4 regions of the Ruegeria sp. BE3 genome follow, and region 2 is predicted to be linked to each of the others. Evidence: riboswitches for the same ligand, from Rfam matches in the RefSeq annotation. Region 2 holds a riboswitch; each other region holds the start of a gene.

Region 1 (7,827 bases), on a different contig from region 2:
TACCGGCCCTTCATCATGATCGGCCATGAAGGTCTCGGCATCGGTAGGTGTTCCGCGAAAGCTCAGCGTTCCATCCTTGTGCAGAACCAGCGCGTCGGGCGGTTCGCGCCCTTCGAGCTCTGACGTGTCCACAAGGTCGAGGTCAGGGTCCAGTGGTGGTGCGATGGTACCGGTGATCAGAAAGAAGATCAGCATCAGAAAGACGACGTTGATCAGAGCTATGGTTGAATCGCGTTTTCGGCGGGGGGCGGTCTGGCGGATCATCGGCTCACTCCAGCACCAGAACGCTGAGCCCCTCGCGCCCGCGCAGCCGAACCAACAGATCCGTCAGGCGTTGGGCCGTGACATCGGTATCGAGGCTGACGAGCACCTGCCCGGTTTCGATCTCGGTCGCGAGATCGTCCAAGGTTATCGCCGTGCCGTTCAACACAAGACGTTCCGCACCGAGCTGTAGAAAGACCCGCTCAGACGGTTCGCTGGTTTGCGCGGTTCCGCCAGTCGTGCTGCTCAGCTCGATCTCGCCGAATTTTGAGAAGGTCGAGGTCAGCATGAAGAACAGCAAAAGCAGAAAGATCACATCGATGAGTGGCGTCATCGACAGGGTCCGCCGGACAAATGGCGCCCGGTTACGCATGTTCCGGCACGGCTGAAATGGCCTCGGCCTCTTTGGCGAGCTGACCTGGTACCAACACGGTCCGCAGTGCTTTGTCTGCAAAGACCCGCTCGCGCGCGGTGCGGCTTTCGAACCATGACAGAACCATTGAGGTCGGCATCGCAACCGCCAGCCCCACGGCGGTGGTGATCAGCGCCACCCAGATGCCACCCGCAAGCAGCGACGGGTCAATGGAGCTGCCTGCCTGTTGCAGGCTTTGGAACGCTTCGATCATACCCAGAACGGTCCCGAACAGCCCCAGCAAAGGCGCGAGTTGGGCAACGGTGTCAAGAAGGCGAAAACCGCGCTCCAGCCCTGCCAGGGCCAATCCGGCTTCAGCATCCAGACGATCATCGAGACCGGGTAGATCGGGCGCATCCATGGCTGCACCGACCAATGGGGCCAGATAACTGTGGCTTTTCGCCAATCGCGCGCGTGCAGTCTGATGATCCCCGGCATCCCATGCCGTCAGGGCCTGGGACAGCACCCGATGTCGTCCAACTCCGGTCACGGTGAATTGCCACAGTTTGTAAAGCGTGACGGCCAGAGCCAGCACTGACATCACGATCAGAATGGCCACCACTGGCCCGCCCAGAGCCACGATCTGGCGCAATGCTTCAAGCGCGTTCATCCCAAAAGCTCCACATCTATCCGGCTGGTAAGGTTCAGTCCTGTTGCACAGATATCGCTTTCTGAGCCGTCGACAACGCAGCTGTTTGCGCCATTGATCAGAACGCGCCCGATCGAGTCGCAGTTGAGATCGGGCAGGCCGAACTGACGCACGCGCGGACGGTCTGCCGGCAGATCCCGAAAATCGAACAGAGAAAGCGTAACGACACGGCCCGAGCTGTCGAAAATGACGGTCTCAAAAGCTGCCTTCTCGATATCGCTTCCGGTTTCGTTCTGAACCAGAAAGGTCAAGCGGCAGGCGCCGTTCACCTTTTGCACGGTATTGAGCTCCAGCAACAGTTCCGAGGGGTTGTCGTCAGCAGATTGCGCCAGCGCCGAATTTGTTGATGAAATTGCCAGCACAGCTACCAGAGCGAGGCGGTGATACGGCATGAGCGGGCTCCTGATTGTTTAGCGCTGAGGGTTTGTCCCGCGCATCTTTGCAGGGGTTGATCCCTCTTATCCAATCCAACCGAGACGTGAAAGAGCGGGTGGCGCGATTGTGTCCGGCCGACCGGTAACGCGTGATAACTTTCGTATTGACGCATTCATCGATCTCAGGCACTGAATCCGGTGATGGTTCCCAAGGGTGCGCCCGTGGGATGAAAAGGGAATACGGTGCGGTCTACACTGGCCAAACCCGTAACTGCCCCCGCAACTGTAAGCGGCGAGCGAAGCCAAACAGCCACTGGCCCCAGGGGTCGGGAAGGATGGCCAAGCACCGACCCGCGAGTCAGGAGACCTGCCATCAGTTGTTCAACCAAGCCGGGGCGGGGCGTCCTGGAAGGAGGCTTTGATGGCACGTGATACACGTGTTTCTGTAATCAGCACCTTCGCACTGCGTTTGGGCAGAGGCGGGGGGTTATATGCCTGGCGCACCTGATCATTTTGTTCTGATCTGTTCGACCTGTGCGGCCGCGCAATCAGTGGATGGAGTGCATGATACGCTTCAATCGAAGCTGCCCGAGCGCTTTGCGATCCGGGCTGTCGATTGCATGGCAGGATGCGCGCATCCCGTGACCGTAGGTTTCCAAGCGGTCGGCAAGGCGCAGTATCTATTTGGTGACATCCAGACATTGATTGACGTCGAAGCCCTGGCCGAGTTTGCCCGTCAATATCAACAGAGCCCGGATGGCTGGACCAAAGCCAGTGAGCGTCCGCGTGCCCTTTACACCAAAACCTTGTCTCGCATGCCCCCGATCAGTCAGGAGGTGTCGATATGACCGTCCAGCCGTTTTTGGTGGCTTCGGATCTCGAATATTATGCCTTGAATGGGGACATATTGCTGCAAGGCGTATCCTTTGAGCTGTCCGAGGGGTCAATCCTGGCAATCGCGGGCCCCAACGGAGCAGGTAAAACCACACTGCTGAATTTGCTTTGTGGGGCAGAAGGGCTGGCACTAGGGGATGTTTTGCTCAAGGGGCGCAGCCTCAAACAACTCTCGGCAAAAGAGCGTGCTCGAATGATCGCGGTGGTCAGTCAGCAAGAGATGCCCGACGGGCGCTTGTCGCTGCGTGACTATGTGGCACTCGGCCAGATTCCGATCCGCGCGGACCGGTCTGCGGGTGAACACGCGCAAGAACTCAGCCGTATATTGGATATTACGGGCCTTGGCGCGCTAGCTGACAAGAAGATGGCCCAACTGTCGGGTGGTGAGCGTCAGCGCGCGCATATCGCTCGGGCGCTGGCACAGAACCCGACTTTGCTGTTTCTTGACGAGCCGACCAATCATTTGGATCCCGATGCGAAGGGGCGGATGCTGTCTCTGGTCGCTGATCTGGGTATTACTGTCGTCATGATCGTGCATGATTTGGTCATGATCCCTGAATTCGCCACCCACGTTGCTCTGATGAAATCCACGCGCCTGACCGGGTTTGGTTCGGTCGACGAGGTACTGACATCGGAACGTGTGCGCGAAACCTTCGGTGTCGATTACCTGCGCTTTCACCACGAAGGCCGCATGATCCCTGTTCTGGACATCCGAAGAACAACGCTTTCCACATAAACTCAGGAGACTATCAATGAAGCAAATCTGGTCCGTGGCGCTGGTCACTGCCATGGCAAGCGGCGCCGCTGCGCAAGAGGTGACGGTTGACAATTGCGGCGAACCGCTTGTCTTTGATGCCGCGCCAGAACGTCTGGTCGTGCATGATATGAATATGACCGACATGGCCTTTGCGCTGGGTCTGCAGGACAAGATCGTCGGTCTGACCGGCATCACCGGATGGTATAAGACCAGCCCCGAGTTCGACACGCTGCGCGGCGATATCCCTGAACTCGCGCCGAAATACCCGACTGTCGAAAATCTTGTTGCGGTCGAACCTGACCTGTTCTTTGCCGGTTGGTATTACGGTATGAAGCCGGGCGGAGATGTGACCCCCGACACACTGGAGCCATTCGGCATCAGGACTATGATCCTGACCGAAAGCTGCGTCCATCTGAACAAGGATCGCCCCGAAGCCAGCATGAACCTGCTGTTCGACGATGTTTTGCGTCTGGGCAAGGTCATGCATGTCGAGGACAAGGCCGAAGCGCTTGTGTCGGGCTGGAAAGACGAGTTGACAGCAATCGAAGCTCGGACCGCTGATCTGGCCAAACCACGCGTGTTCCTGTTGGACGGCCCTGCTGATGCGCCCTTTACGGCGGGTAAGTTCGCCATTCCTGACGCCATGATCGCAGCGGCTGGAGGAGAAAGCGTTACGCACGACATGGATACAAGCTGGGGCCGTACCTCTTGGGAAGCGGTTGCCGCAGCCAACCCTGAATTTCTGGTGCTACTGGATTATCAGACCGGCAATGGCGCGGCAGATACCTTCAAGTTCCTGCAGGAACACCCTGTGATGTCGCAGACAGATGCCGTCAAGAACGAACGCTGGATCGGCCTGCGCTATGAAGAGCTCACTCCGGGACCGGCGAATATTGCTGCGATCTCGAAAATGGCCAAGGCCATGCATCCGGATCTCAACTGATATGGGCCGATTGGGCCTGATTCTCTTGCTGGGGGCGGTCGTTCTGGCTGCCCTTTTGCTGATCTCGACTATCTATGGAACCACCTCGATTCCGATCACGGACACATTCGAGGCGATCCTTCTGGGCACCGGCCTGACCGGAGGCGAGATGTCTCCGATGCATCGGATCGTCTTCGACCTGCGCCTGCCACGCGCATTGTTTGCAGCGGTGATCGGCGCGGGCCTGGGTATCGTTGGCGTCGTGTTGCAGACCACCACACGCAACGATCTGGCGGATCCATTTCTGTTTGGCCTGTCTTCAGGTGCTGCAGCGGGGGCCGTTTTCGTCATCACTGTAACCGGAGATATTCTGGGCTTCTGGACTTTGCCATTGGCTGCGTTCTGCGGAGGGTTGGTGGCGTCGGGTATCGTGCTCGCGCTGGTGCATGGGCTGCGGACAAGCGCGCCCGAAAAGCTGATACTGGCTGGGCTGGCGGTGTCTTTCCTGTTCTCTGCCATTACAAACTATCTGATCTTCGCGGGCGATAGTCGTGCCGCGCATTCGGTGATTTTCTGGATGCTGGGCGGGTTGGGCCTCGCTCGTTGGGAGACTTTTCCGCTTGTCTGCGCGGGCTTGATACTGATCCTGAGCTACTCACTCTACCGCAGTCGCTGGCTGGATGCTTTGCTGACAGGAGATCTGACCGCAACCACTTTGGGCGTGCCTGTGCAGGGCTTGCGGTTCAGCATGTTCTTCACCGCGGCCCTCGCGACCGCCGTCTTTGTTTCGGTGGCTGGCGTGATCGGCTTTGTCGGCTTGATGGTGCCGCATATCGCCCGAGGAATTGCCGGCCCGCTGCACCGCCATTTACTGCCCACGGCGGCCTTGGTTGGTGCTGCACTTTTGACTGGCTCGGATATCCTCAGCAGGCTGTTACTTGCTCCGCAGGAATTGCCTGTTGGGATCGTGACCACCTCAATCGGGTCCGTATTCGTATTCCTGTTGCTGTTTCGTACAGCGCGAAAGGTGCATTAGGATTGAAGCTGGTTCTGGCTTGTTTCGAGCCAGATCACACGCTTCGACCAGGTCTTGCGCGCGCATGATGTTCCAGACTTGCGCTTCTTTTCCTGCTCACAAACATGGTTTTGCGCCGCTTTCTGAGACGGCGCAAATATGGACAGGCTTAATTGCCCTGATTTCTTTCGGCCAATCGCTCAAGATTGACGACGGTCGATAGCATGAGTCTGTCATGGCTCCAGTCGTCGGTCTGGCGCATTGAAACTGAGCCGAAAGCCAGTATCCCGGCGAATATCAGCGTGCTACCAAATACCAGAGTGTTGGCCGGGCGAAGCAGAAGAGGCGCATCTGACAGCGCCAGTACCCGCTGACGCAACACGCGCTTGGCGCGGCCACCACTGACCAATGCGACGTCCAGAACGTAGGATCGATCACGTGCCACTATGCGACCGCAATAGTTCAACAGGCAATTGGCGTAGTGCGAAGCGTTCAAGCGTCGTCTCGCCACGATGGATTGATCACAACCCAGTTCACGCAGACGTTCAAACTCATATTTCAGCGCTATGTAGGCGGGGTTCCAGAACATGAGCGGACGCAAAAACTCAAGCATCAGTTGCCATTCTACATCGCCAGCGCGGACGTGCTGGAACTCATGCGCGATGGCAAATCGCAGCTCATCCGGCGTATCGAGCAGGTGCGTGGGCAAGACGACGTGCCTCCGGCGCAATCCCCGCACTGCGAAAGGGACCGATATACGGTCAGACAGGCGAATGTCGACTTTCGACGAACGTCGCCAGAGGAAACTGGCGTTTATGGTTCCGCGAATTCGATATGCAGCATGTGCCACGCGCGCTGCGAGAAAAATTGCCCCGGTGGCAATTGCAGCAAACGCAATCAAGGATAAGACAGAACCGCCACTTAGTACGTTATCTGCCCAACGTTCCCGTATGTTGAGCAAGCTCTCGAACTGGGTGGCTGGCAGGGCGATGTCACCCCGCAGATACGCCGCGACCGCGATGTCACCAAGGGCGATAGGACGGTCAGGCAAGGCCAAGCGCAACAATTCGGCCAGGCCGATCGCCAGCAGCGGGCTGAGCACGACGCAGACAAGCAGTATCTTGAACACGCGAAGCTGCGCAAAATACGCGAATTGAAGGGACGTCCGTTTCAAAGCGTAGCGCGACGTCAACCAAATCAACAATGCCAGAACCATCACCAGATTCAGCTCGAGATAGAAGTCGAGTACGGGCTTAACTGCTGTCATTTTGCAGTCTCCTCTCTACCAGTGCCCGAATGTCCTCAAGATCCGTCTCTGTCAGCCCGGCATCGTCGACAAGACGCGCGACCAACGTGGCGGGCGTGTCGTCGAACAATGTACGGGACAGATTCTGTAGCGACCGTGTCTGATACCTGTCTTTTTCCAGAAGCGGCTTATAGATCAGCGTCTTGCCGTCCTTGCGACTCTCGACAAAGCCTTTTTCGTCAAGAATACGCAGGATGGTCGCGCCGGATGTATAAGCCAGATTGCGTTCTGGCGGCAGGCGGTCAAGAACGTCACGGACCGAGCCCTCACCAAGTGCCCAGAGTTCATTCATGAACTCCAGTTCCACTTCGGTCAGCAGATTGGATGTCTTTTTCTTTCGCATCGGTCTCGGTGTCGCCATTTCTTAGTATGCTTGCCAGACAAGCATCCTTTCGCTGTTTCGCAAAGCCTAAACTTTCCAGAAAACGAAAATCCCCCAACCGATGGACAAGAATAGGGGTGTCCAGACAGGTTGGCCGACCAGGCCGAGCCAGGCGAGGAAGATGTAAGCGGAACCGAGTAAGGTGATGAATAGCCGGTCGCCCAGCGTGGTCGTCAGGCCCAGAACCCCGCGCCGTTCGATCCCGTCGCGGTACTTGAACCCCTCTAGTAGGCCGATCAACGCGATGGCCGAGAAGATGCCAACGAACAGAGCCAACGTAGCCGGTGTCCAGGCCATCCAGAAATCGGGCCACAAGGGGTCGGTCCACGAGAAGCCTTTTTCCTCTTGCTGGCCGACACTGCCCCATCCGGCCTGTTGGGCCATAGCCATGGTCGGCAGGAAAGGAAGGGTGAGAAGGAGTTTACGCATATCGAACCTCACACACGTCCCATCGCGAAACCGCGCGCGATGTAGTTGCGGACAAACCAGATGACGATGGCTCCGGGGATGATGGTCAGCGTACCGGCGGCTGCCAACAGGCCCAGCTCATACCCAGCGCTAGAGGCCGTCCGGGTCATCACGGCGGCGATGGGTTTGGCCTCGACCGCCGTGAGGGTTTTGGCCAGCAGCATTTCTACCCACGAGAACATGAAGCAGAAGAAGGCCGCGACGCCGACGCCCGCTTTGATGTTGGGCAGGAAGATCGTCACAAAGAAGCGCGGGAAGGAATAGCCGTCCACATAGGCTGTTTCATCCAGCTCCTTCGGGATGCCGCGCATGAAGCCTTCCAAAATCCACACCGCCAGCGGCACGTTGAACAGCGTATGCGCCAGTGCTACCGCCAGATGGGTGTCG
Region 2 (7,827 bases):
CAGTTTCCGTCGATTTCTTCTTTTCGCGCGGGATACCATCCGTTGGCGTCGCCCGATGGACCCGGATATTCACTGGTCCGCCATGTCCGGCCATGTCTCAACCCTGATTGCAAATGGCGGGCGCTATGACCGGATTTTCTGGACCGAGAAGTTCAATGATGGGATGCAGGGTGTTCTGGACAACCTCAAGACCGCACACCCGGTGACCTTGTCCGAGATTCCGCGCTTTAATGAATCCGAAGGTCACGGACCCAAACGCGCGCATCCGGTCGAGGATTATTTTGACGATCTATCCATGCACCTGGTCTATGAAATCTACAAACAAGATTTCGAACTGTTTAAATACGATTTCGAAAACCCGGCCAATAAGATGCCGGTAGGTGAGATCGATCTGGACGAGATTCACGCCAAGCTGGGTGACTGAGTCACTTAAACTAACGAGCAAGACCTCCCGCCCATCGTTAATGTCTCTGATGAGACATCTCCTCTGGTTGGGCCCGGCGCCGCGCTTTGCGCGGCGCCGGGCCCAAGTCCGCAAGGGGTATCGGCTTTGCCGATAGCACGTAGCGGGCGCGGGAGCGCGCCCATCTTCGTAGACCCTAGACCTGGCGAACAGCACCTTTCGCCGCGCTGGTGGTCAGCTTGGCATAGGCCTTCAGCGCCGTAGACACCTTGCGTTTGCGCGGTGCCGCGGGATGCCAGCCTTTCTCATCCTGTTCTTCGCGCCGGGCAGCCAGATCTTCATCGGACACCGCGAGATGGATGCTGCGGTTCGGGATGTCGATTTCGATGGTGTCGCCGGTTTTCACCAGCCCGATTTCACCCCCCTCTGCCGCCTCGGGCGAGACGTGGCCGATTGACAGACCCGAGGTGCCGCCCGAGAAGCGGCCATCGGTCAACAAAGCGCAGGCTTTGCCCAGACCTTTGGATTTCAGGTATGAGGTCGGGTAGAGCATCTCTTGCATGCCCGGCCCGCCGCGCGGGCCTTCGTAACGGATCACGACTACGTCGCCTTCTTTGACCTTTCCGGTCAGGATGTCGTTCACCGCCTGGTCCTGGCTTTCGCAGACATAGGCTGAGCCGGTGAATTTCAGAATGTTCTCGTCAACACCTGCGGTTTTCACAATGCAGCCGTCGCGGGCAATGTTTCCGAACAGTACCGCAAGACCGCCATCCTGGCTAAAGGCATATTCTTTCGAGCGGATCACGCCGCCTTGGCGGTCGGTATCCAGCTCCTTGTACCGGTTCGACTGGCTGAAGGCCTGCGTGGTGCGCACTCCGCCTGGTGCAGCCTTGAACAGTTCCTGCGCTTTGGGATTGTTGGCGATCTTGATGTCCCAATTGGCAATCGCTTCACCCATCGTGGCCGAGTGAACGGTTGCGCAATCCTCGTGCAGCAATCCCGCACGGCTCAGTTCGCCAAGGATTGAGAAGATGCCACCGGCGCGGTGCACGTCTTCCATATGCACATTCTCGGTATTGGGTGCGACCTTACACAAACAAGGCACTTTGCGGCTGAGGTGGTCCATATCGGACATGGTGAAATGCACCTCGCCCTCATGCGCAATGGCCAGCAGGTGCAGTACCGTGTTGGTCGAGCCGCCCATGGCGATGTCGAGGCTCATGGCGTTCTCAAAGGCTTCGAACGTAGCGATCTCGCGTGGCAGGAAGCCTTTTTCGTCCAGGTCATAGTGCCGCTTGGTGATCTCGACGATCCGGCGACCGGCCTCAAGGAACAGCTCTTTGCGGTCCGCGTGTGTGGCAAGGGTCGAGCCATTGCCCGGCAGCGCCAGACCCAGCGCCTCGGCCAGACAGTTCATCGAGTTGGCGGTGAACATGCCCGAGCATGACCCACAGGTGGGACAGGCATTCTCTTCGATGTGCTGAACCTGTTCGTCGGTGAAGCGGTCGTCAGCAGCGGCGACCATCGCATCCACAAGGTCGATCTTTTTGGCATCCAGATCAGCGATATCGATCTTACCAGCCTCCATCGGGCCACCCGAGACAAAGATCGCCGGGATGTTCAGACGCATCGCGGCCATCAGCATACCGGGGGTGATCTTGTCGCAGTTCGAGATACAGACCATCGCGTCGGCGCAATGCGCGTTGACCATGTATTCCACCGAATCCGCGATCACCTCACGCGAGGGCAGCGAATACAGCATCCCGTCATGGCCCATGGCGATGCCGTCATCGACCGCGATGGTGTTGAACTCTTTCGCGACACCACCGGCTGCCTCGACCTCGCGCGCGACCATCTGGCCAAGGTCCTTCAAGTGGACGTGACCGGGCACAAACTGGGTGAACGAGTTTACGATGGCGATGATCGGTTTGCCGAAATCATCGTCGCCCATACCGGTGGCGCGCCACAAACCGCGGGCACCGGCCATGTTGCGGCCATGGGTAGAGGTTCTGGATCGGTACAATGGCATGATGCTGTTTCCCTTTTGCCTCGGGTTGCATGTCTTGGGGTTCGTGCGTTATAGCGCACGTATCACATGTGCGCTATAACGTACAAGAGGATTCGGAAGTTGATGATATGGCACCGGACGACATAACGCTGAAATTACGGGACGTGCGGACGGCGTCCGGGCTGAGCCTGTCGAAGGTGGCTGAAATGACCGGGGTCAGCAAAGCCATGCTGGGCCAGATAGAGCGCGGCGAATCCAGCCCCACCATCGCGACCTTGTGGAAAATCGCCAAAGGCTTCCAGCTACCACTCAGCGCGCTGATCGATACGGCGCTGGGCGACCCGTCTGTTTTCCAGACCGTGACCTTCCCCGGGACCATAGAGGTCAAGATCGTCTTTCCCTTCGACCCCGCCCTAGGGGCCGAGACATTTCACGTCAGCTTGCATCCGAACCAAAGCCACGAATCCCCCGCCCATGCCGCTGGTGTGACCGAGGAGGTGTTTGTTCTTTCAGGTACGCTCGAGATTCTACGCGATCGGGAATGGGTATCTTTGCAGGCCGGACAGGGCTTGCGCTTTGCCGCTGATATCCCCCATGGATACCGCGCGGGTGCAGAGGGTGCCGCATTCCTGAACATGCACCACTACGCCCAGCACAACGAGTATTCTGAAAACGGCAAGGCCCATTCATGACTGCAGTTCTCGACAGCCTCACCATCGTCGACGCTATTGGCTCGTTTGGGGCTTTGATCGTGGTCGCGGCCTATTTTGCGACACAGATGCGGATGATGAACTCTGACGATCTCGCGTTTCCGGTGGTGAACCTCTTGGGGTCGGTTCTGATCGTCTATTCGCTGCTCGAGAATTTCAATCTGGCGTCGATGCTGATCGAGGGGTTCTGGATTCTGATCAGCATGATCGGGATCATTCAGCATTTCAGGTTGCGCCGCGCAAAGTAGTGCGCGGCGCGGGATGTTTAGGCTGCGCTGAGAAGACGTGGCGTGAACAGGCCGAGCTTGTTCAGACCCTTCATGGATTTCGCAGCCGCAAGAACGGCAAGATCGGCCAGGGGCTCAATCAGGATAACCATCATGTAAGCTCCGCCAAAGCTGGCCACGGCGGCGATGTTTTCGGCACCGAAACCCTGACCGTAGAACGCCCAGAAGGCCACCCATAGTACGACACCACCCTGATAGGCGGTCGACAGCGCAAGTGCCTGAGAATACTTGAGGTCAACATAGGCCGTATTCGGCGCAATGACGCGGTTTGCCAACGCCTGCAGGGCAAACAGAGGCACCAGCAACGTCGTCATGTTCATTCCGAACTGGGGCAGATCGAAGGGTGCCAAGAAAAACCCTTGAACAAAGAGGCCCAGGATCAGACCAATCGCAGCCGGGGCGGCACCGAACAAAAGAAACAGTGTCGAGCCCAGAATAAAGTGCACCTCTGACACTCCCACCGGGAAATGAGGCAGAACTTCAAAGAATGTGAAAACAAGGCCGGTTGTCAGGGCAGACCGCACTGCAAGGCTTGCAACACCACTGTTTTTGACGCTCTCCCACGCCAGCTTCAGACTATAAAGCCCTGCCCCGGCCGCGGTGGCATAGCTCAGGACAAGTTTGGCGCCGTTAACGACGCCCGGTTCGATATGCATAGTTTGTTCTCCTTACCGTCACACCCGACGGTAGAAACGTGTTGAAATTGGGCGGATGCCCGGTTTGTGCATGGCAGGTCTCCTGACTCGCGGATTAGGATCGATCCCGGCCTTCCCAACCGATCATTTCGGTCAGTGGCCCTGATGGGGCGATACTCCGCTTACAGTTGCGGGGGCAGTTCCGGAGTTGACAGGATTTGTCGCACCGGATTCCCTTTTCATCCCTCTGGGGAAACTCCATTGGGAACCATGTCGCACAGATTTCTGCCACAGAATGCTGCCTGTCAAGCACGCCAAGCATGTGGTTGGAAAAAAACGTTCCCCGCGCGGGTTCTGAGCTGCGGCGTGACTTGAACGTTTGGCCGTGCCCATATAGGGAAAATCCAAGCTCGCTCAGGGGAGGCTTTGATGCAGGACGATCCGAAAACTCTCGTATCCACAGACTGGCTGGCCGCGCATCTCAAGGACCCGGATCTGCGGATTCTGGACGGGTCCTGGTATCTGCCCGCGCAGAACCGCGATGCGAAGGCCGAGTATGATGCAGGCCATATCCCCGGTGCGCGGTTCTTTGACATTGATGACATTGCCGATCACCGTTCGGACCTGCCGCATATGGCACCTCCGGTCGAGAAATTCATGTCCCGCCTGCGGGCGATGGGGGTGGGCGACGGCCATCAGGTCGTGGTCTATGACGGGGCTGGGCTGATGTCTGCCGCACGCGTCTGGTGGCTGTTCCGTTTGATGGGTCAGGACAATATTGCCGTTCTGGATGGGGGGCTGCCGAAATGGCAGGCCGAAGGTCGCGAGATCGAGGACCTGCCGCCCGTCGTTCGCGATCGCCATATGACCGTTCGCGTACAAAACCATCTGGTGCGTGACGTGACGCAGGTTTCAGCTGCGGCCAAGCTGAACGATCATGAGATCATCGATGCGCGCTCAACTGACCGCTTTGCCGGAACAGCGCCAGAACCACGCGAAGGTTTGCGCTCGGGTCATATTCCGGGCTCTCACAATGTGCCCTTTGGTACGCTGCTGAATGCAAATGGCACCATGAAGTCGCCCGAAGAGTGCCGCGCCATATTCGAGGCCGCAGGCGTAGATCTGTCGAAACCCGCAATCACATCCTGCGGCTCGGGCGTCACGGCTGCGATCCTCAGCCTTGCGCTTGAGCGCATGGGTAAAAAAGATCATTCGCTTTATGACGGCTCCTGGGCTGAATGGGGTGCCTTCCCAACCCTGCCCGTCGCAACCGGAGAGAACTGATGTTCGAGAACCTCAAGCCACAGCCAGCCGACAAGATTCTGGCGCTGATGCAGATGTATCGCGATGACCCGCGCGATCAGAAAATTGACCTGGGGGTTGGCGTTTATAAAAACGCTGAGGGCATCACCCCGGTCATGCGCGCCGTGAAAGCGGCTGAAAAGCGCATTCTGGAAGAGCAGGAGACCAAGGCCTATACCGGTTTGGCCGGTGACCCAGCCTATGCCGATGCCATGATCGGTCTGATTTTGGGTACATCGGTCCCGCGCGCCAACATCGCCGCCGTGGCGACGCCGGGCGGCACCGGTGCTTGCCGTCAGGCGTTTGAGATGATCCGCATGGCCAATCCGTCGGCCCGTGTTTTTGTGTCTAACCCGACTTGGCCGAACCATCTGTCGATCCTGAATTATCTGGGAATCGAGACGGTCCAGTATCGTTATTTCGACGGTGAAACCCGCGGCGTCGATTTCGACGGCATGATCGAGGACCTGAAAACCGCCAATGCGGGCGATGTGGTTCTGCTGCACGGCTGCTGTCACAACCCGACCGGAGCCAACCTGAACATGGTGCAGTGGCAGGAGGTCGTGAACCTGATCAACGAGCGAGGCCTCGTAGCGATGATCGATATCGCCTATCAGGGCTTCGGCGACGGCCTTGAAGAGGATGCGCAGGCGACCCGTCTGGTTGCCTCATCGGTCAAGCGTTGCCTGATCGCGGCGTCCTGCTCGAAGAACTTCGGCGTCTACCGCGAACGGACCGGTCTGCTGATGGCGATCAGCGACGATGCGGCGCAAACGGCTCTGAACCAATCGACACTGGCTTTCCTGAACCGTCAGAACTACTCGTTTCCGCCAGATCATGGTGCGCGCGTGGTAACGACGATCCTGAATGATGACGCGCTGCGCGCCGACTGGGCCGCCGAGCTGGAAGAGGTCCGCTTGTCCATGCTGGGTCTGCGTCAGCAACTGGCTGACGAATTGCAACGTCTCAGCGGGTCGGATCGTTTCGGTTTTGTCGCACAGCACCGCGGCATGTTCTCGCGCCTTGGTGCGGCACCTGAACTGGTCGAGCAACTGCGCAACGATCACGGGATCTACATGGTTGGCGACAGCCGCCTGAACATCGCCGGTCTGAACGCGACCACCGTGCCAATTCTGGCGCAGGCGATTGTAGACGTCGGGGTCTGATTCCAACGAAAATGGTTTGCTGAACGCTGCGCAAACTAGCTCAGCGTTCAGTGAGATTTGTATTGGGTTTTCTCAAAGTCATCTTACCCGCTCGGCTATGACCATATTTCTTTGTTACCAGCGATGGCGGAGACAACTGCCTTTGCACGTTGCTCAACTCCTGGCATATAGGAAAGGCCCATATGCTCAACCTCAATGTATATCAAATAGTTGGCAACATCAGTTTGGGTGCTACCGTTGCGCAGTTGGCCAGCTACTGACATAAGATACGTATCGTACTCATCCGCGAAGGGTTCGGATTGCTCATCTCGCCAGCAATCTCCGGGGGCTAGTAACCCAATAGGATCCCAAAGTGACCATCCTATGTCGCGTAGCCGGGGTAAATTAATTCGAGGATTGCGAGAAGAGTGCATTGCTGTCGCCATTCAATTGTTCCCCCCAGACGGTTTCATAGGGGCACCATTTTGAAAAGCGGCACTTCGACGAAATACAATTCTCGGGGATAAATAAAAAAACCGGGCGCGGACGCCCGGTTTTGATTGTGCTTTGATGGGGAAGTTTAGCCCTTCGAAAACTCCGGATAGGCTTCCATACCCAGTTCCGCCATGTCGAGGCCGTTGATCTCGTCCTCTTCGCTGACGCGGATGCCAAGAGTGGATTTCAGGATCACCCACAGGATCAGCGCGCTGACAAAGGTGAACACACCGTAGGCGACAATGCCGGTCAGCTGAGTGATCAGGCTTGCTTCACCGTAGAAGATCACGGCAATGGTGCCCCAGATACCGGCGAACAAGTGAACCGGGATGGCACCCACGACATCGTCGATCTTGAACTTGTCCAGCATCGGAACTGCGAAGACCACGATGATACCGCCGACGGCACCGATCCAGAGCGAACCGAACAGGGTCGGGGCCAGCGGCTCCGCCGTGATCGAGACCAGACCGGCCAGCGCGCCGTTCAGAACCATGGTGAGGTCGGGCTTTTTGTACATGACCTGTGTCATGATCAAAGCGGCGACGGCGCCAGAGGCTGCGGCCATGTTGGTGTTGGCAAAGATGCGCGACACGTCGGACACGTCCCCAACAGTACCCATTGCCAGCTGTGAGCCTCCGTTGAAGCCGAACCAGCCCAGCCACAGGATGAATGTACCCAAAGTGGCCAGCGCCAGGTTTGAACCGGGCATCGGATGTACCTTGCCATCTTTATACTTGCCGATACGCGGGCCAAGGATGATGGCGCCTGCCAGAGCGGCCCAGCCACCAACCGAGTGTACAACGGTCGAGCCGGCAAAGTCCGAGAAACCGGCTTCGGACAGC
Region 3 (7,827 bases), on a different contig from region 2:
GCGGGCACAACCCTTGGCACAGCCCGATACGTGCAGGTTGCCGGGAATGCGCGCGGCTAGGGCGCGTGCGATCCCGCGGGTTTCCACCTGGGCCTGCGGGCAGAATGGAGCGCCGGGGCAGGCGTCAGTGGTCATTAGCGGGTCGGTTTCGTTTGTGACAAATGCCGGAGCAGGTATCGCTGCCCCGCCTTCCAGCAGGATCAGCCGCCACGGCGTGACCCGAAGGGCAGAGGCGCCACTCTTCTCGATCAAATCACAGAGTTCGCGCGCAGGCAGTTGACCGAAAGTCGCGCCATAAATGGTGCCTTGCGGTCGGACACCGGGTTGAAGCGGCGTGCCAACTGGACCGGGCAAGGTGCCTTGCCAGTCGTCGGGCAAACCAATTGAAGCTACAACCCGCGTCATGCGTCGCGTCTCGGGTGTGTGATGTTCTGCAAACCAGTTCGCCAACGCGATCAACTGATCGATGGCTTGGGTTTCAGACACACAACGTCCGGTATCAGCCCCGTCAGCGCGTAGGACCAGACCATCAGGGCTGGTTTCAAGCCTGATATCCGCTGAATTCGCCGCCAGCAGACGCTCGGGTCCGGTGTCGATGGCAAAGCCGAATTTGGCAGGCAAGGCGGGCAACTCGGCCAGTCGGTCGATCAACTCCTGTGTCAGACGTGCGGTCAGGTCGAGGGGTTCATAGAGCGGCGAGACCAGAATGTTGCGCCGAACCTCAATGCCGGGCTCCGCGTCCAAAAGATTCAGCGCCGAAAGCTCCGCAAGCAACGGCTGATGGTCCGCTTCGGCAACGCCGCGCAATTGAAGGTTGGCTCGGTTGGTCAGGTCTATGGTGCCGTTGCCGAACCGCTCGGCCAGAGTGCACAGACCCATCGCTTGTTGGGCGTCCAGACGTGCCAGTCGGGGGCGGACCCGGACCACCAAGCCATCACCCGACATCATCGGTCGATGGGCGCCCGGGCACCAGCCCTGTACGATTGGGGCGCTCATCATAACCCCTCCAAATCGGCCCGGATCGAGTTCCGGCGCGTATTCCAAAGACCAGCCTCCAGCAGAGCGCGGAAACGGTCCTGCATGGCCTGATGCGCCTGAGGGTTGGCCTCTTGCAGGAAGGCATCTACGTCGGAGTCCCCCAGCGTCGCATCATGATAAAGATCGAACAGATGAGGTGCGACCGTGCCGGACAGATGGGCAAAGGAGGCCATATGGTCCAGAGTTGCCGCAATTTCGGCTGCACCCCGGAACCCATGCCGTTGCATTCCGGCGATCCAGCCCGGATTTGCCGCGCGGGCATGCACGACACGGCTGATTTCCTCGGGCAAGGTGCGGGCGCGTGGGTTGTCCGGGTTAGTATTGTCCAGATGATAAAGCTGCGCGCTTCCGCCGGAGATCTTCTTGGCGGCGGCAAACCCTGCCTCATGCGTGGCATAGTCGCTGGCCAGCAGCAGATCGGTTTCAGTCAGGTCCTGAAGATGGACGAAGCTGTCGGCATTGGCGACGCGCTGCGAGATGCCGTCCTTATCTTGGGCGATATGTTCCCCCTCCAGCGCGAAAGAACTGGCCTCGAGCCACGCCTCGCCGGCCTGAACGCGAGCTTCGTCCGTATAGGTCTCGGAAAGATGGGTCATGTTCAACCCATAGCTGCCCGGGGCAGGGCCAAAGACGCGCGCCGCCAGTTCCTGACCGGCATAGGGGTTCCAGTCAGACGCCTCATCGCGCGTCGAAAGGGCTCGTACCGCCTGACCATAGAGCGCTGACAGGGTCGGGAATACATCGCGGAACAAGCCGGAGACCCGTAGCGTGACATCCAGACGTGGACGACTGAGATCGGTGATCGGCAAGACCTCGATTCCCGATACCCGTTCCGAGCCCTTGTCCCAGACAGGTTTGACGCCCAGCAGGTGCAGAGCCATGGCGAATTCCTCGCCCGCTGTGCGCATGGTGGCCGAGCCCCAGAGGTCAACGATCAAGCCCTTGGGGTAATCGCCTTCTTCTTGTAGGTGTCGTCGCACCAGTTCTTCGGCCAGCTTCACACCTTGGGTATAGGCCGCGCGCGTCGGTACTGAACGCGGATCGGTGGTGTAGAGGTTCCGTCCGGTTGGTAGCACGTCCGAGCGACCGCGATAGGGGGAACCGGACGGGCCAGCCTCAATCCGTTTACCCGCCAGTGCGTCGATCAGGGCGCTGCGTTCGGCATGGGCCGAGGGCGCAGGGTCGAAATTACCTATCACCTCGGGCACGCGGCCAAAGATATGTAACCCGTCGCCGAATTGGCTTTCCTTGATATCGCAGACGAAGCGGTCGATGCGGGTGATCGCCTCAGCGGTGCAGGTGGCCTGATCAAGGCCAAGATCGCTTTCAAGGCCGATGGCTTGCGCCTCGTCCCGGATGTTTTCCTGCAGCCGGTCGCGGCGCTTGGGGTCCAATCCGTCGGCGTTCGAGAATTCATCGAGCAGCGATTCCAGCCGTACCATCCGGTCGGGTGTACCGCTTTCCTTCAATGGGGGCGGTATGTGACCCAGCGTAACGGCCCCGATCCGGCGCTTGGCCTGCGCGGCTTCGCCGGGGTCGTTGACAATGAAGGGATAGATCACCGGCAGATCGCGGATCAGCGCTTCGGGCCAGCAATCGGCGGACAGGGCGACCGATTTGCCCGGCAGCCATTCCAGTGTGCCATGCGCGCCGATATGGATCAGCGCATCCGCGCCCAATCCCTTACGGAGCCACAGGTAGAAGGCGACATAGCTGTGACGCGGGGTGCGCGACAGGTCGTGGTAGTCGTCATCCCGCAGTTCGGGCGTGCCGCGTTCGGGTTGCAACGCGATCAGAGCTTTGCCCCGCCGCAGGGCGGTGAAATGGAACGCGTCATCGGTGAAGGTTGGATCGTCCTCGGGCTTGCCCCAGACGGTTTGCAGATCGGTGCGCAGTTGGTCGGGCAGATCCGCCAGCGCGGTTTGATAGTCAGTCAGCGGCCACGAAATCCGAGCTTCCAACAGTGTTTCGCCAATCGGTTCGGCAGGCGCGGTATCATAACCCTCGGCCTGCAAGTCGGACAGTATCGCCTCGGCAGAGGCCAGCGCGTCCAACCCAACCGCATGGGCCATTTGCCAATCCTTGCCGGGATAAGTGGACAGCACCAGCGCGGGCACTTGATCCGCCTTGGGTTTATCGTTGAGGGTCAGCCAACCAATCACACGATCAATGATTGCTTCGATCCGTTCAGGTTCAGCCCGGTGGGCAAAACGGGAATACTCAAGGTGCGGGTCGCGCTTTCCCGGTTCTTTAAACGAGGCGATGCCTGCCGAGATACGCCCATCTACCTCGGGCAGAACCACATGCATGGCGAGGTCGGCGGGCGAAAGCCCACGTTCGGCTTCGGCCCACGCCTTGCGGCGCGAGGTGGCCAGAGCGACCTGAAATACCGGCACATCCGCTGCATCGAGCGGAGAGGTGCCCGACGCGCCTTTGCCCGAGAACGAAGTGGCGTTGATGATCGCGGATGGGCTTAACGCAACGACCTGATCCCGCAGCCAGTCGGCGGCAGCGGGCGCTTTCAGAGATGGAGCGAACAGACCGACAGCGTCATATCCGCGGGCACGCAGGCTGCGGATCAAGGCTGCGACCGGGGCGGTGTCCGCCGAAGTCAGGTAAGCGCGGTAAAAGGTGACGAGGATGCGTTTCGCGTCACCTGTGAACGCTTTTTCCGCCGGGATTACACCGCGATCCGGGCACCATGCGCCACACTCGGGCAAGGTCTTGGCCCCCATCACCGGCCCAGCATAAAGACCTGCCGCCAGTGCCATTTGCGCCAAGGCCGCCTGTGCCGCGACCTCACCGCCGGTGTCGCACAGATGCGCCAGCCGCCGCAGGGTCGAGACGGGTAAGGTGGAGTAGTCGTCCAGCCGGGTATCTTCGCGCCCATCCGCAGGCAGGACGGCCAGTGCAATGCCCTTGGCCTGCGCCAGCGCCAGAACCTGCTGCAAGCCGTACGCCCAATAGGGCACTCCACCGATCAGACGGATCAGTATGCCCTTGGCCCCCTCCAACGTCTGTTCGACATAGGTGTCGACGGACAGAGGGTGTTTCAGCGCCGTCAGATTGGCCAGCCGCATCGTCGGCATCCGCCCGTCGGGTCCGCCTCCACGGTGCCATCCCGCCGCGAAAGCGCCGAGGTCGCTGTCGGAAAAGGACAGCACCACCAAATCCGCCGGGCTTTGGCCCAGATCGGTCGGGGTTTCCGTTTCCTCTAACCCGTGGCTTTCGCGGAAGACGACGTGCATGGCTTTACTCGGCTGCCTCGGTCACACCCACGAGGATATCGCGGATTTCGGCCTCTTTGATATCGTCATGCTCGGCAATGACGACTAGACGCGAGCGGCGCTCCTCGCCGGGTTCCCAAGGGCGGTCATACTGATGGCGCACGCGCGCACCGACGGCCTGAACCAGCAGGCGCATGGGCTTGCCTTGAACGGCGGCATAGCCTTTGACGCGCAGGATGTTCAGTTCTTTGGCCAGACGTTCGATTTTCGTCACCAGATCGAGCGGATCGCTCTGTTCGGGCAACTCGACGATGATGCTTTCGAAATCGTCATGTTCGTGATCGTGATGGCCGTCGTGATGCGATGGGCGTGCGTCCATGTCATCCTCGGCGGCGGCTTCCAGACCCAACACGACGCGGACGTCAACGACGCCCTCGGCCACTTCAACAACGGGCAGGGGGCGCGGGGCCTCTGCAGCGATGACCTCTTTGGCCTTGGCGACACCTTCGGGACCGGCCAGATCAGGCTTGGTCAGCAGGATGATATCGGCGCAGGAAATCTGATCTTCGAACACTTCGGACAGCGGCGTTTCATGATCAATCGAGTCATCGGCCATGCGCTGGGCATCCACCGCCTCGACATTCGGGGCAAAGCGACCGGCAGCGACCGCCTCGGCATCGGCCAGCGCGATGACACCATCGACGGTGATTTTCGAACGGATATCAGGCCAGTCGAAGGCCTTTAGCAGCGGTTTCGGCAGCGCCAGACCGCTGGTTTCGATCAGGATGTGATCAGGGCGCGGCTCCAGCGCCATCAGCACTTCGATGGTCGGGATGAAATCGTCCGCCACGGTGCAGCAGATGCAGCCATTGGCCAGTTCCATGATGTTTTCCGCCGGGCAATCGGGGATCGCGCAGGATTTCAGGATATCGCCATCAACGCCAACATCGCCGAATTCATTGACCACAACGGCCAGACGCTTGCCCTGCGGGTTCTGCATCAGGTGGCGCACCAGCGTTGTCTTGCCCGAGCCCAGAAAGCCGGTGATCACAGTGACGGGAAGTTTCTCAAGGTTGCTCATTTCAGGGCTCCAATCGGGGGAATGCGGGCTGCGCAGTTCTTGCGGAAATGTTCGGGGCGCTCGCGCCATTTGACCAGACCATCCTCGGTCGCGAGGTATTTGGTGGCACCCTCCACGATCATGTCGACGTGGTCGGTTTCGTTGAGGTGTTCATACACGAAGGTCCAGCGATCCGGCCCCCCGCGCAAGACGATGGAACAGCCCTCATCGCAGTTCGACAAGCATTCCACGGCTTTCAAGGTGATCCCTTCGGGCAGATCGGCCTGCTCAAGCGCCTTGTGCAGAAGTGCACCGGGGCGCTGCGCATCATCTTCGACAGGCAGCCCGCGACGGCAGGTGGTGCAAACCAGCAGCTCGACCGGAGCGGTCTCGGTCATGTCTCTCATCCCCCCAAATCCTCTTCGTGGGGGACGGGGTTTCATGCGGGTCGCTTTTGACCCGACACCGGAACACCCCGTCCGGTTTAAATCTCGGGCGTTGGCAGGTCTCCCGGCTTGCGGATGTCAGAGGCGGGCCTCTGTCGGATGTCCCGCCTTCCCGGCCTTGCGGCCAGTGGCTTGGGCACCCTCTCCGTTCACGGTCGCGGGGGCGGCTGCGTTTGACGGAAAACCCGCTGACGCATTCCCTTTTCATCTGCGCACGCAGACACCAACGAAAGGGACATGCGGCACGCTTGGGCTGCTTGTCAAGCGAGTCGCGATGATCAGCGAAGAAGCAGGTAAAAAGCGACCTGTCGAGGTCGCTGGGCGGCATGATCCATCTGTGGTGACGTGTTGGCATGGATCACAAGACGCGAACAGGAGGATGCGGCGCATGAAAGTAGGGTTTATCGGGCTGGGAAATGTTGGGGGCAAGCTCTCGGGATCGCTGCTGCGTAACGGAATCGATTTGACGGTTCATGACCTGAACCCGGATCAGGTGACCCGATTTGTCACCGAGGGTGCCAAAGCCGCTGAAAGTCCGGCGCAGTTGATGCGTGATTGCGACGCGGTGATCACTTGCTTGCCTTCACCCGCCGCCTCGGACGCCGTGATGCAAGAGATGTTGCCCGAGGTCGGCCCCGGCAAAATCTGGATGGAGATGTCGACCACCGATGAGGCTGAGGTCAAACGCCTTGGTGCCATGGTCATCGAACAAGGCGGCGCAGCGGTGGATTGTCCGGTTTCAGGCGGATGTCACCGGGCTGCGACGGGCAATATCTCGATCTTCGCTGGCTGTGACCGCGAAACGTTCGAGCGTATTATGCCCTTCCTGACGACCATGGGGCGGCGCATTCTGCACACAGGTGAACTGGGGTCGGCCTCGGTGCTGAAAGTGCTGACCAACTATCTGGCCACCGCTAACCTGATCACCTGCGCCGAGGCTTTGGTGACCGCCAAAGCAGCTGGAATGGATCTTGGAACCACCTATGAGGCGATCAAGATTTCGTCGGGCACCTCGTTCGTGCACGAAACCGAAAGCCAGGTCATCTTGAACGGTTCACGCGATATCTCGTTCACCATGGACCTGGTGAAAAAGGATATCGGCCTGTTTCAGGAGGTTGCCGACCGCGCCGGTGTCCCCCTTGAGGTGAATCCGGTGATGATCAAGATATTCGAAGACGGCATCGCACGCTACGGCGAGCGCGAGTTGTCCCCGAACATCATCAAACGCCTCGAAGATGCGACCGGACTTGAGATTCAAGCACCGGGCTTTCCACCCGAAATGCTGGATGATGAACCCGAAGAGCCCGGCTATGAGGTCATTCCGCAAAACCGCGCTGCGCCGTAAGCCTGTCTGTTGTCATTGAGCCAAACCAAGTCGGCCGCTTGCAGCGGTCGGCCTGTTTCGGGTTGATCACTGACCGCATTCCGTGTCTTTGTTTGGGTAAATTTGGGAAATACGGAGCGTCCAGTGAAAACCCGCAGCCCGCACACCCATCGTGAGCTTGAACTTCTGGATGTTCTCCGTCGTCTGGGCGGGACAGCCCGAAACTCGGAACTGGCCAAAACACTAGGGGTCTCTGAGGAAACCGTGCGGCGCACGATCAAGTCGCTCTCAGCCTCGGGCGCGGTCGAACGTGTGCATGGCGGCGCTTATCTCGCCGGCACCCAAGGCGACCCCAGTTTTTTTCGCCGTATAGCGCAACACTCTGAAGAAAAGCGGTTGATCGCGGGGCATGTGGCGAGCCTGATACGGGACGGGATGACCGTCTTTCTGGATGTCGGCTCGACCACCGCTTATGTGGCCGAAGAGCTGCGGCAGTCGGGAAACCTGACCGTCGTGACCAACTCGATCGGGGTGGGGCAGACCCTGGCCGGAACCAATGGCAATCGTGTGCATTTGCTTGGGGGCGAACTGCAAAGCGATGAGCGCGGCGCATTCGGTCACGTCACGCATCGGCAGGTACAGCGTTATGCGTTTGACATCGCAGTGCTCAGCATCGATGCGATTTCGGCACGTCGAGGTTTCTTGTACCACAGTTCAGTTGAGGCAGACCTT
Region 4 (7,827 bases), on a different contig from region 2:
ATATTCAGCACCGTCTCCCATGACGTACCTGCATGCGGCGATGCAAACCCGGAAGTACGCCGAACGTCGATCCCGCGGCGTATGGCCATGCGCTCAAAACGCTCAAAATCCGCCACCATGGCAAACACCGTGTCGATCGGGACTTCGATATCTTCCTGTGCTGAAAACTGCATCTCGGTTCTTCTCTGTCTCGCGTCGCCGCCAGTCTCTCGTTAGTCCAGCGTGTCTGCAAGCCAGTGTTGCAGCAAAAAATGCGCAATCGCGCCCTTGCGGGCCGGTAACAGGGTCGGGTGATCCCCCGCGAAAGCCTGCATCATTTCAGTCCGGCTGACCCAGATCGCGTCTTCGATCTCAACCGGGTCAATCTGGATATCTGGCGACAAAGCTTCACCCGCGCAGCCAAACATCAGGGACGCGGGAAACGGCCAGGGTTGACTGGCCAGATAACGCACTGCACCGACGGGAACTCCGGCCTCTTCCATCACCTCGCGCCGCACTGCCGCCTCAAGCGTTTCACCGGGCTCAACAAATCCGGCCAGCAGAGAATACATCCCTTCCGGCCAACCCGGAGAACGCCCCATCAGAACCGAATTGCCATGCGTAATCAGCATGATCACCACGGGGTCGGTGCGCGGGAAATGCTGGCTACCGCAAGCAGGGCAACTGCGTTGCCATCCGCCCTGAGAGATCTCGCTGGCGGCGCCGCATCGAGCGCAGAACCGATGCGTCTCATGCCATCCGATCACCGCCTTGGCCGTCGCCGCCAGCTCTGCATCGCGTGGGCTGAGGCGCGTCATGATGCGACGCAGTTCGGCAAAGACATGACCCTCAGGCAGATCGGGGTGCTGCTGTTCACTGCGATCCACGAATTCTCCGACACCGGCCAAATCCAATCCTTTGGCCGTCCAGCCGGAAATATCCATAGCGAACAAAGGTATGGCATCGTCTGAAAGGCCCAACAGAATAGGCTTTTCGATCACTCCATCCGGACCATTTTGCAAAATCTCGTGGTCCATCGCGATCAGCGCCAGCTTGTCCAGGGCTTCACCCTGCACCAGCACCTTGCCACGCCACAGCAGCAAACAACACGCCTTGGGATCATCATAGGCCTGCGCCAGCTTCTCTGGGTCGCTCCGCAACAATCCCGCCCGGTTCAAGCCCGAGCCGCCAAAAGTAACCTGTTCTGCGCGTTTCATGCCTATTGTCCTCGCCTGCCGCGCCAAGGGCTGCCATGTCTGTGCTGTCGGTGCAACGGAATTTGAGCAAACAAAATATTTTTGATCTGCCGCCGAAAGACCGCAGCATTGCCCCGGAATTTGCACTAAGTCCACCTCATGGTGAAAAATCTGTTACGATGACAGTCAGAAGTTGAAATTTTGAAACACGATAATTCGGCGCGTCAAATGCAGACGCGTAATTCCTGCGCAAAGGTTCGGATATTGGCCACGTCCGACCTGCATATGCATTTGACGTCATTTGACTATTATTCCGACATTCCCGAGACGAGCCGGGGTCTGACCCGCACCGCCAGCCTGATCCGAACGGCCCGAGATCAGGCCCGGTGCGACGGCGCGCTGGTATTACTGTTCGACAATGGTGACTCGCTGCAGGGCACTCCGCTTGGAGAATGGGCCTCGGACGTCGCAACCCAGATACATCCGCTCTCACAGGCATTCGACGCTCTGGGATATGACGCGATCGGGTTGGGCAATCACGATTTCGGATTCGGGCTGGATCTGGTAAATCGTATTGCTGCTCAGATCACCTGTCCGATGATTTGCAGCAATATGCGCACAACACACACGCCTCAGGGCTGGGTCCCTCACGCGATCCTGCAGCGGATGGTTTCCGTAAATGACGAAGACGTTCCGCTCCGTATTGGTGTTTTGTCCGTTCTGCCGCCGCAGACCATTCGGTGGGAGGCGCATGTGTTGCAGGTGCAGGCAGAGGTCACCGATATTTTGACTACGGCAGAGCAGACGGCATCTTACCTCCGCGGTCAGGGCTGTGATCTTGTACTGGCGTTGGCCCATTCGGGGTTGGATCAGGCGGAAGCCGAAGCCGGGATGGAAAATGCAGTAATCCCTCTGGCCGCAATAGAGGGGATTGATGCGATCATTACCGGGCACACTCATCTGACGCTGCCCGGCAAGGCGCATGAAGGTTTGCCTCATGTGGATCACGAACAAGGGCTGGTTCATGGAAAACCGGTTGTGATGCCGGGATGGGGGGGCTCGCATCTGGGTGTGATCGATCTTGAGTTGAAACAGGATGCTGAGCACCGCTGGCGCATTGTTGAAAGCCAGGTCTGTGCAACGCCGATCAAAACGGCAACCGGATCGACTCCGGAAGATCCTGAATTGAAACAGCTTTTTGCCATAGGCCATGCGGAAACGCGCAAACGCGTCTCTGAACCCGTAGGGTCAGTGCCCAAGGCGTTGCACAGCTATTTCACCTATTGTGCCTTAGACCGGGGGCTTGCTTTGCTGGCGGCAGCTCAGGCTGCTGCCGTACGGTTCCATCTGGCCAGTACCGAGTGGGAGAGCCTTCCGATCCTCTCGGCCGCGGCACCCGCCAAATCCGGAGGCCGTGGAGGCCCAGAGTATTTTACCGACGTTCCCGCAGGCGAGATCTCGGTCCGCCATGTGGCCGATCTGCATGTCTTTCCCAATGAGCTGCGTGCGGTGCAGGTGACAGGAGAGCAACTGCGCGACTGGCTCGAAATGTCTGCTGGGGTGTTCAATCAGCTTTCGATCGATCAGCCCTCGCACCTGATCAACCCGAAGCGCGCAGGGTTCAATTTCGACGTTCTGCGCGGCGCAACTTATGAGATCGACCTCTCGCAACCGGCACGATTCGACGCTGCTGGCCGTCTGACGAATCCGGCCCATTCCCGAATCCGTTCGCTGAAGGTGGGCGGCAATCCGATCATTCCAGATCAGAAATTCATTGTCGCAACGAACAATTACCGCGCCAATGGCGGCGGGCATTTCCCTTCGATTCCACATGCCCATCCGATCACGCTGCCTGCGCGGCTCATTCATGATGTGCTGCGTGATTATCTGGCGGGCAAACTGTCATATGACCCGCTGGAGCAAGCGCCGCGCCCGTTCATTCTGAGGCCGACAAACGGAGCCAGAGCAATTCTGACCACCGGCCCGTCCGCCCGTGCCTATCTGCATGAATTGGCCGAGTATGACCCCTGCGTTCTGCCTTTGGACGAAGACGGGTTCCTGCCTATCCAACTGACCCTCTGACGGGTTGCCAATGTGGCGCAGCGGGCCTATATGAGGGGTCGAGAGGTTGGCGCGGGCGAGCGCCTCGCCAACCTGGTCAGGTCCGGAAGGAAGCAGCCACAACGAGTCCCGCTTGGGTCGATGTCCAGCCTCTCACTTTATCAACCCCTGAGCCACAGGAGGGCTTTATGATTGTAGCAATGACCCTTCGGGCAGCCGGGTTCTGATCCGACACGATCTTCTGACTGCCTGAACACATGACCAGCGGATGCGCGATCGCCATCCGTCGGACACGCTGTTTCTGACAACAGGCAGACCAATGTCTCTTTCTTTATCGGACCTCGGATGGTCCTCACATTTTGCCGCGCAACACGTGGCTGACCCAACCTGCAATCCCTTTCGCATCACAGCCGTTCATCGGGATCGGTTGATCGGACTTGGCCCAAACGGCGAGATCCCGTTGCTGACCCTCGACCACCCCACCGGCGACTATGCGGTTGGGGACTGGGTGTTGGCAGACAATGATAGACGCGTGCACCACCTGCTGGACCGGCGCAGCCTGCTGCAGCGTCGTGCTGCGGGCACAGGCGCTTCGGCGCAATTGATCGCCGCGAATGTCGATGTGTTGTTCATCGTCAGTGCATGCAATGCCGATTTCAGCCTGCCTCGGCTGGAACGATATCTGGCGCTTGCGCATCAGGCCGGGTGTTATCCGGTGATCGTGCTGACCAAGGCCGACAATTCCGATGCACCCGAGACCTTTGTGAAAAAGGCGCAAGCCATCGATCCGTTTCTGACTGTGTCGGCGATCAATGCACTGGATCCAGCAGAGATCGAACAGGTTCTTTCGTGGTGCCCAAAGGGTCAGACCGGTGCGCTGGTGGGCTCGTCCGGAGTGGGTAAAACCACACTAGCCAATGGCATGACCGGGCAGGAAAAAGCCACGGCGGGCATTCGCGAGGATGACGCACGGGGCCGGCACACCACGACCGCGCGCGCGTTACATCAGATGCGCAATGGCGGCTGGCTGATCGACACGCCCGGCATGCGGGCGCTGCGTTTGCTGGATGCACAGGACGGAGTTGATGAGGTCTTCTCGGACCTCACGGAGCTGAGCCTGAATTGCCGTTTCTCGGATTGCCAGCACGAAACCGAGCCCGGCTGTGCGGTTCAGGCCGCGGTCCAAAGCGGCGCGCTTGATCCGTCCCGGTTGGAGCGTTGGCGTAAGTTGCGGCGCGAGGATCAGCGCAACTCGGAAACCATCGCTCAATCCCGGGCGCGGGACAAAGCGTTCGGCAAGATGGTGCGCAGCGTCACGCAGCAGAAAAAGTCACGCAAGAAGCTGTGAGGCAACGCCCCGTCTGGTCAGTCGATCAGGCGGGGCCAGACCGCTGCGTTGCGTCGGGCGAACGCTCCGATATGTCCAACTTTTGGCAAACCAAATTCCTGCGGCGACAACAGGTGACGACGGGCATTTGAGCCGTAAAGATCAGCCAGCCGCCACACGGCGGCGGGTGGTACCATCTCATCATCTTCAAAGGCGAACAGATCAACACGCCCGCCTGCAGTGGACCAGCGAGCCTGAGGCAGCGTCTCTCCGATCTCGGGCAGATAGCTGTCGGGAGCCGTGCACCACTTGCGCCACTGCCAATAGACAGGCGCGGGCAGGTCTTCACCAAAACCGACCACCTTGCCTGGCAAATATCCCAGAGCACGGACCAATAACGGCACATGGCCATACCAGAACAACGCAGCCAGCGCGCGGTAAGGCCACGGGTGATCTTTGAGCGTCACCAGTCCTGAACAGACGCAGATCATCCGATCTATCTGTTCGATATCCGACTGCACCGGCCCAAGCATCGCACCAAGCGAGTGGCCAATACTCCACAGCTTGGCACCCGGAAACCGAAGCCGCATCTCGGCCCGTGCGGCAGGGATATCGACCAGCGCCCAGTCTGCCATTGTCACGGTCGAGGCCTTCTGCGACCCGGTCAGCGAGTGACCAAAATCCCGGTAGTCGTAGGTCAGGCAGGCTATTCCGCGCTCAGCTGCCAGCCAACGCGCAAAATGCTGATAGTAATCTCGTGGTACACCTGTGGCATTGTTAATGACCACAACCGTTTCCGGATCGGTCGCAGGCCGATACAAGCGGGCGGACAGCATCGCGGGCCCGGCGGGGAACCGGAACTCCTCGGTCATCACGGTTTGCTGAGCGTCCAACATCTGATCCTCATGCGTTATCTGAACCGATCAGTTCACTCGATCGCGTTCGAGTCAAGGTTGACGTGGCTGGACCAAAGGTAAGCTTGTGGCATTCAATCCGCTTGACTCGGGAAGTGCGCAACCGCTAGCGATGTGGTGATGGTTCCCGCTCCCTCGTTCGAGGCCGGGATGAAAAGGGAACACGGTGCGGCCCTGCCCGGTAATATCCGGAACGGACCAAATCCGCGACTGCCCCCGCAACTGTAAGCGGAGAGCAATGCCGTAGCGCCACTGGCCTTGAAGGCTGGGAAGGTCGGCAAAGCGATGACCCGCAAGTCAGGAGACCTGCCATCGGAACCGAAACTGAAACTCGGGCGGGGTGTCCGGGCAGGTCCAGACTGCACTGTGCTGTCCCACCTGTTTCACACCCTCAGCCCACGCGCGGAGGGCGCATCATGATATGGAAAACCGGAACCCACCAGTTCTCGGCAACAATTTGCCAAAGGACGGGGAAAACCTGTCCGGCTTTGGCGCGAATCGCACGGGCGCTGGCCACCTCGATGGCGGAATCAGCCCCTGCGGCAACTACAGAATTCGAGATTCAGGGCAGTAGCGAACTGGCGCATTGTACGGATGGGTGCACCGCCCGTTTTCGCGCGCGCGCCGACGAAGTCAGAGTGTTCTGCGGTGCTGGATCAGACGACGCGATTGAGCATCTGGACAGCTACGCAGACCTTTTGTTCGGCACCGAGACCGCAGCACTGTCGACAAGTATCTTGTCGAACCCGCCATGCGCGATGCTCGAAGTGTTGACGCTTGCCCAGACTACGTCGGTGCAACCCGAATACCGACCGTCTGCCTGACAAGTCAGCCCACAGCCAGAATACCGGCGGGCGCGATCGCCCATTCCATCTGCTCGTCGGTTTCAACAGCGCAGGGGCGCAACGCGCGCAGCCTTTGCAACGCTGCATCCGGATGCTCGCCGCATTCTATCATCAAACGCAGTACAGCCATGCCAGATCGACCACATCCGCCCTTGCAGTGAACCAAAATGCGCCCGCCACCGGACAGCGCATGACGCACTGCGGCACTGGCTTCTACCCAACGCTCGTCCACCTCGGGTGATGGCGTGCCATAGTCCTCGACCGGCAGATGAACCCATCGGCAGGCGCGGTTCCGAACGTCGATACCGAAATCTCTGGCGCCATCGAGTATCATCTCGACCTCGGTTGCCATTGAAAGGATCAGGCCGGGCTTCCAATCGGCGACGGCATCCAGATCGCCTTGATAATCGCCACCCCGACCCGGCATCGATGTCAGCGCGAGCGTTCCTCCGCCAACCTGAAGTGCATGGATAACCATCTGAGACATTATACGTTCCCCCCGAAACGTTAATCAGAAGATCTTTCTACGGGTCTTCAAGTGTCTGATCTTAACCGCCCCGTCCCGCATTCCAAAACGAAAATCATCCGGTCGGGCGGTGGACGCGGACGGCGGCGGCCTCTACGCTGCGGCAGAACTCGAATCCGCGAAAGCAGACATGACCGACACGCCCAGCCCCGCCTATCAGGTGCTTGCCCGCAAATATCGCCCAGAAACCTTTGCCGATCTGGTTGGCCAGGACGCCATGGTCCGCACGCTGAAGAACGCGTTCGAGGCCGACCGCATCGCGCAGGCCTTCATCATGACCGGCATCCGCGGCACCGGTAAAACCACCACCGCCCGGATTATCGCCAAGGGCATGAATTGCATCGGCCCGGATGGCGAAGGCAAACCCACCACCGAACCTTGCGGCCAGTGTGAACACTGCGTGGCCATCATGGAAGGCCGCCATGTCGACGTGATGGAGATGGATGCCGCCAGCCGTACTGGCGTGAATGATATTCGCGAGATCATTGACAGCGTCCGCTATCGCGCCGCCTCGGCCCGCTACAAGATCTACATCATCGACGAGGTCCACATGCTATCGACCAGCGCCTTCAACGCGCTGCTCAAGACGCTTGAGGAACCGCCCGAACATGTAAAGTTCATCTTTGCCACCACCGAGATCCGCAAGGTTCCGGTCACGGTGCTTTCTCGCTGTCAGCGCTTCGATCTGCGCCGGATCGAGCCCGAAGACATGATCGGCCTGCTGCGCAAGATCGCAGATGCCGAAAGCGCGCAGATTGCCGAGGATGCGCTGGCGCTGATCACACGCGCCGCCGAGGGCTCTGCCCGCGACGCGACCTCGTTGCTGGATCAGGCGATCAGCCATGGCGCGGGCGAAACCAGCGCCGATCAGGTGCGCGCGATGCTGGGCCTGGCGGATCGCGGCAGGGTGCTCGACCTGATAGATATGATCCTGCGCGGCGACGCTGCCGGTGCCCTGACCGAGCTCAGCGCCCAATAT

Evidence for each region. Region 2 has a riboswitch for cobalamin ahead of ACR0AZ_RS07645 (energy-coupling factor ABC transporter permease). Riboswitches for the same ligand answer to the same signal wherever they lie in the genome.
Region 1: it holds a riboswitch for cobalamin, as region 2 does, so the genes downstream of both, ACR0AZ_RS10630 (DUF1636 family protein) here and ACR0AZ_RS07645 (energy-coupling factor ABC transporter permease) in region 2, are expected to answer to the same signal.
Region 3: it holds a riboswitch for cobalamin, as region 2 does, so the genes downstream of both, ACR0AZ_RS02515 (DUF1636 family protein) here and ACR0AZ_RS07645 (energy-coupling factor ABC transporter permease) in region 2, are expected to answer to the same signal.
Region 4: it holds a riboswitch for cobalamin, as region 2 does, so the genes downstream of both, ACR0AZ_RS16090 (hypothetical protein) here and ACR0AZ_RS07645 (energy-coupling factor ABC transporter permease) in region 2, are expected to answer to the same signal.

What each region holds. Positions count from the first base shown of each region.
Region 1 covers NZ_JBQFTW010000003.1:202,978-210,804, reverse strand. The annotation lists gene ACR0AZ_RS10650 (ExbD/TolR family protein) at 1-264, opposite strand, end outside; gene ACR0AZ_RS10645 (ExbD/TolR family protein) at 269-595, opposite strand; gene ACR0AZ_RS10640 (MotA/TolQ/ExbB proton channel family protein) at 627-1,283, opposite strand; gene ACR0AZ_RS10635 (hypothetical protein) at 1,280-1,714, opposite strand; cobalamin riboswitch at 1,882-2,085, shown strand; gene ACR0AZ_RS10630 (DUF1636 family protein) at 2,188-2,544, shown strand; gene ACR0AZ_RS10625 (ABC transporter ATP-binding protein) at 2,541-3,326, shown strand; gene ACR0AZ_RS10620 (ABC transporter substrate-binding protein) at 3,343-4,290, shown strand; gene ACR0AZ_RS10615 (FecCD family ABC transporter permease) at 4,292-5,305, shown strand; gene ACR0AZ_RS10610 (M56 family metallopeptidase) at 5,454-6,551, opposite strand; gene ACR0AZ_RS10605 (BlaI/MecI/CopY family transcriptional regulator) at 6,538-6,933, opposite strand; gene ACR0AZ_RS10600 (DUF2160 domain-containing protein) at 7,000-7,401, opposite strand; gene ACR0AZ_RS10595 (carbohydrate ABC transporter permease) at 7,410-7,827, opposite strand, start outside.
Region 2 covers NZ_JBQFTW010000002.1:55,733-63,559, forward strand. The annotation lists gene ACR0AZ_RS07625 (sulfotransferase family protein) at 1-424, shown strand, start outside; gene ilvD (dihydroxy-acid dehydratase) at 600-2,432, opposite strand; gene ACR0AZ_RS07635 (helix-turn-helix domain-containing protein) at 2,540-3,103, shown strand; gene ACR0AZ_RS07640 (CBU_0592 family membrane protein) at 3,100-3,369, shown strand; gene ACR0AZ_RS07645 (energy-coupling factor ABC transporter permease) at 3,387-4,064, opposite strand; cobalamin riboswitch at 4,120-4,331, opposite strand; gene sseA (3-mercaptopyruvate sulfurtransferase) at 4,473-5,327, shown strand; gene ACR0AZ_RS07655 (amino acid aminotransferase) at 5,327-6,511, shown strand; gene ACR0AZ_RS07660 (ammonium transporter) at 7,071-7,827, opposite strand, start outside.
Region 3 covers NZ_JBQFTW010000001.1:512,178-520,004, forward strand. The annotation lists gene cobG (precorrin-3B synthase) at 1-996, opposite strand, end outside; gene cobN (cobaltochelatase subunit CobN) at 996-4,286, opposite strand; gene cobW (cobalamin biosynthesis protein CobW) at 4,291-5,346, opposite strand; gene ACR0AZ_RS02515 (DUF1636 family protein) at 5,343-5,723, opposite strand; cobalamin riboswitch at 5,809-6,014, opposite strand; gene ACR0AZ_RS02520 (NAD(P)-dependent oxidoreductase) at 6,046-7,116, shown strand; gene ACR0AZ_RS02525 (DeoR/GlpR family DNA-binding transcription regulator) at 7,240-7,827, shown strand, end outside.
Region 4 covers NZ_JBQFTW010000007.1:126,465-134,291, reverse strand. The annotation lists gene ACR0AZ_RS16120 (SRPBCC family protein) at 1-173, opposite strand, end outside; gene nudC (NAD(+) diphosphatase) at 213-1,196, opposite strand; gene ACR0AZ_RS16110 (bifunctional 2',3'-cyclic-nucleotide 2'-phosphodiesterase/3'-nucleotidase) at 1,404-3,257, shown strand; RNA gene ffs (signal recognition particle sRNA small type) at 3,297-3,395, shown strand; gene rsgA (ribosome small subunit-dependent GTPase A) at 3,505-4,584, shown strand; gene ACR0AZ_RS16095 (alpha/beta hydrolase family protein) at 4,602-5,459, opposite strand; cobalamin riboswitch at 5,582-5,805, shown strand; gene ACR0AZ_RS16090 (hypothetical protein) at 5,894-6,301, shown strand; gene ACR0AZ_RS16085 (protein-tyrosine phosphatase family protein) at 6,306-6,809, opposite strand; gene ACR0AZ_RS16080 (DNA polymerase III subunit gamma/tau) at 6,979-7,827, shown strand, end outside.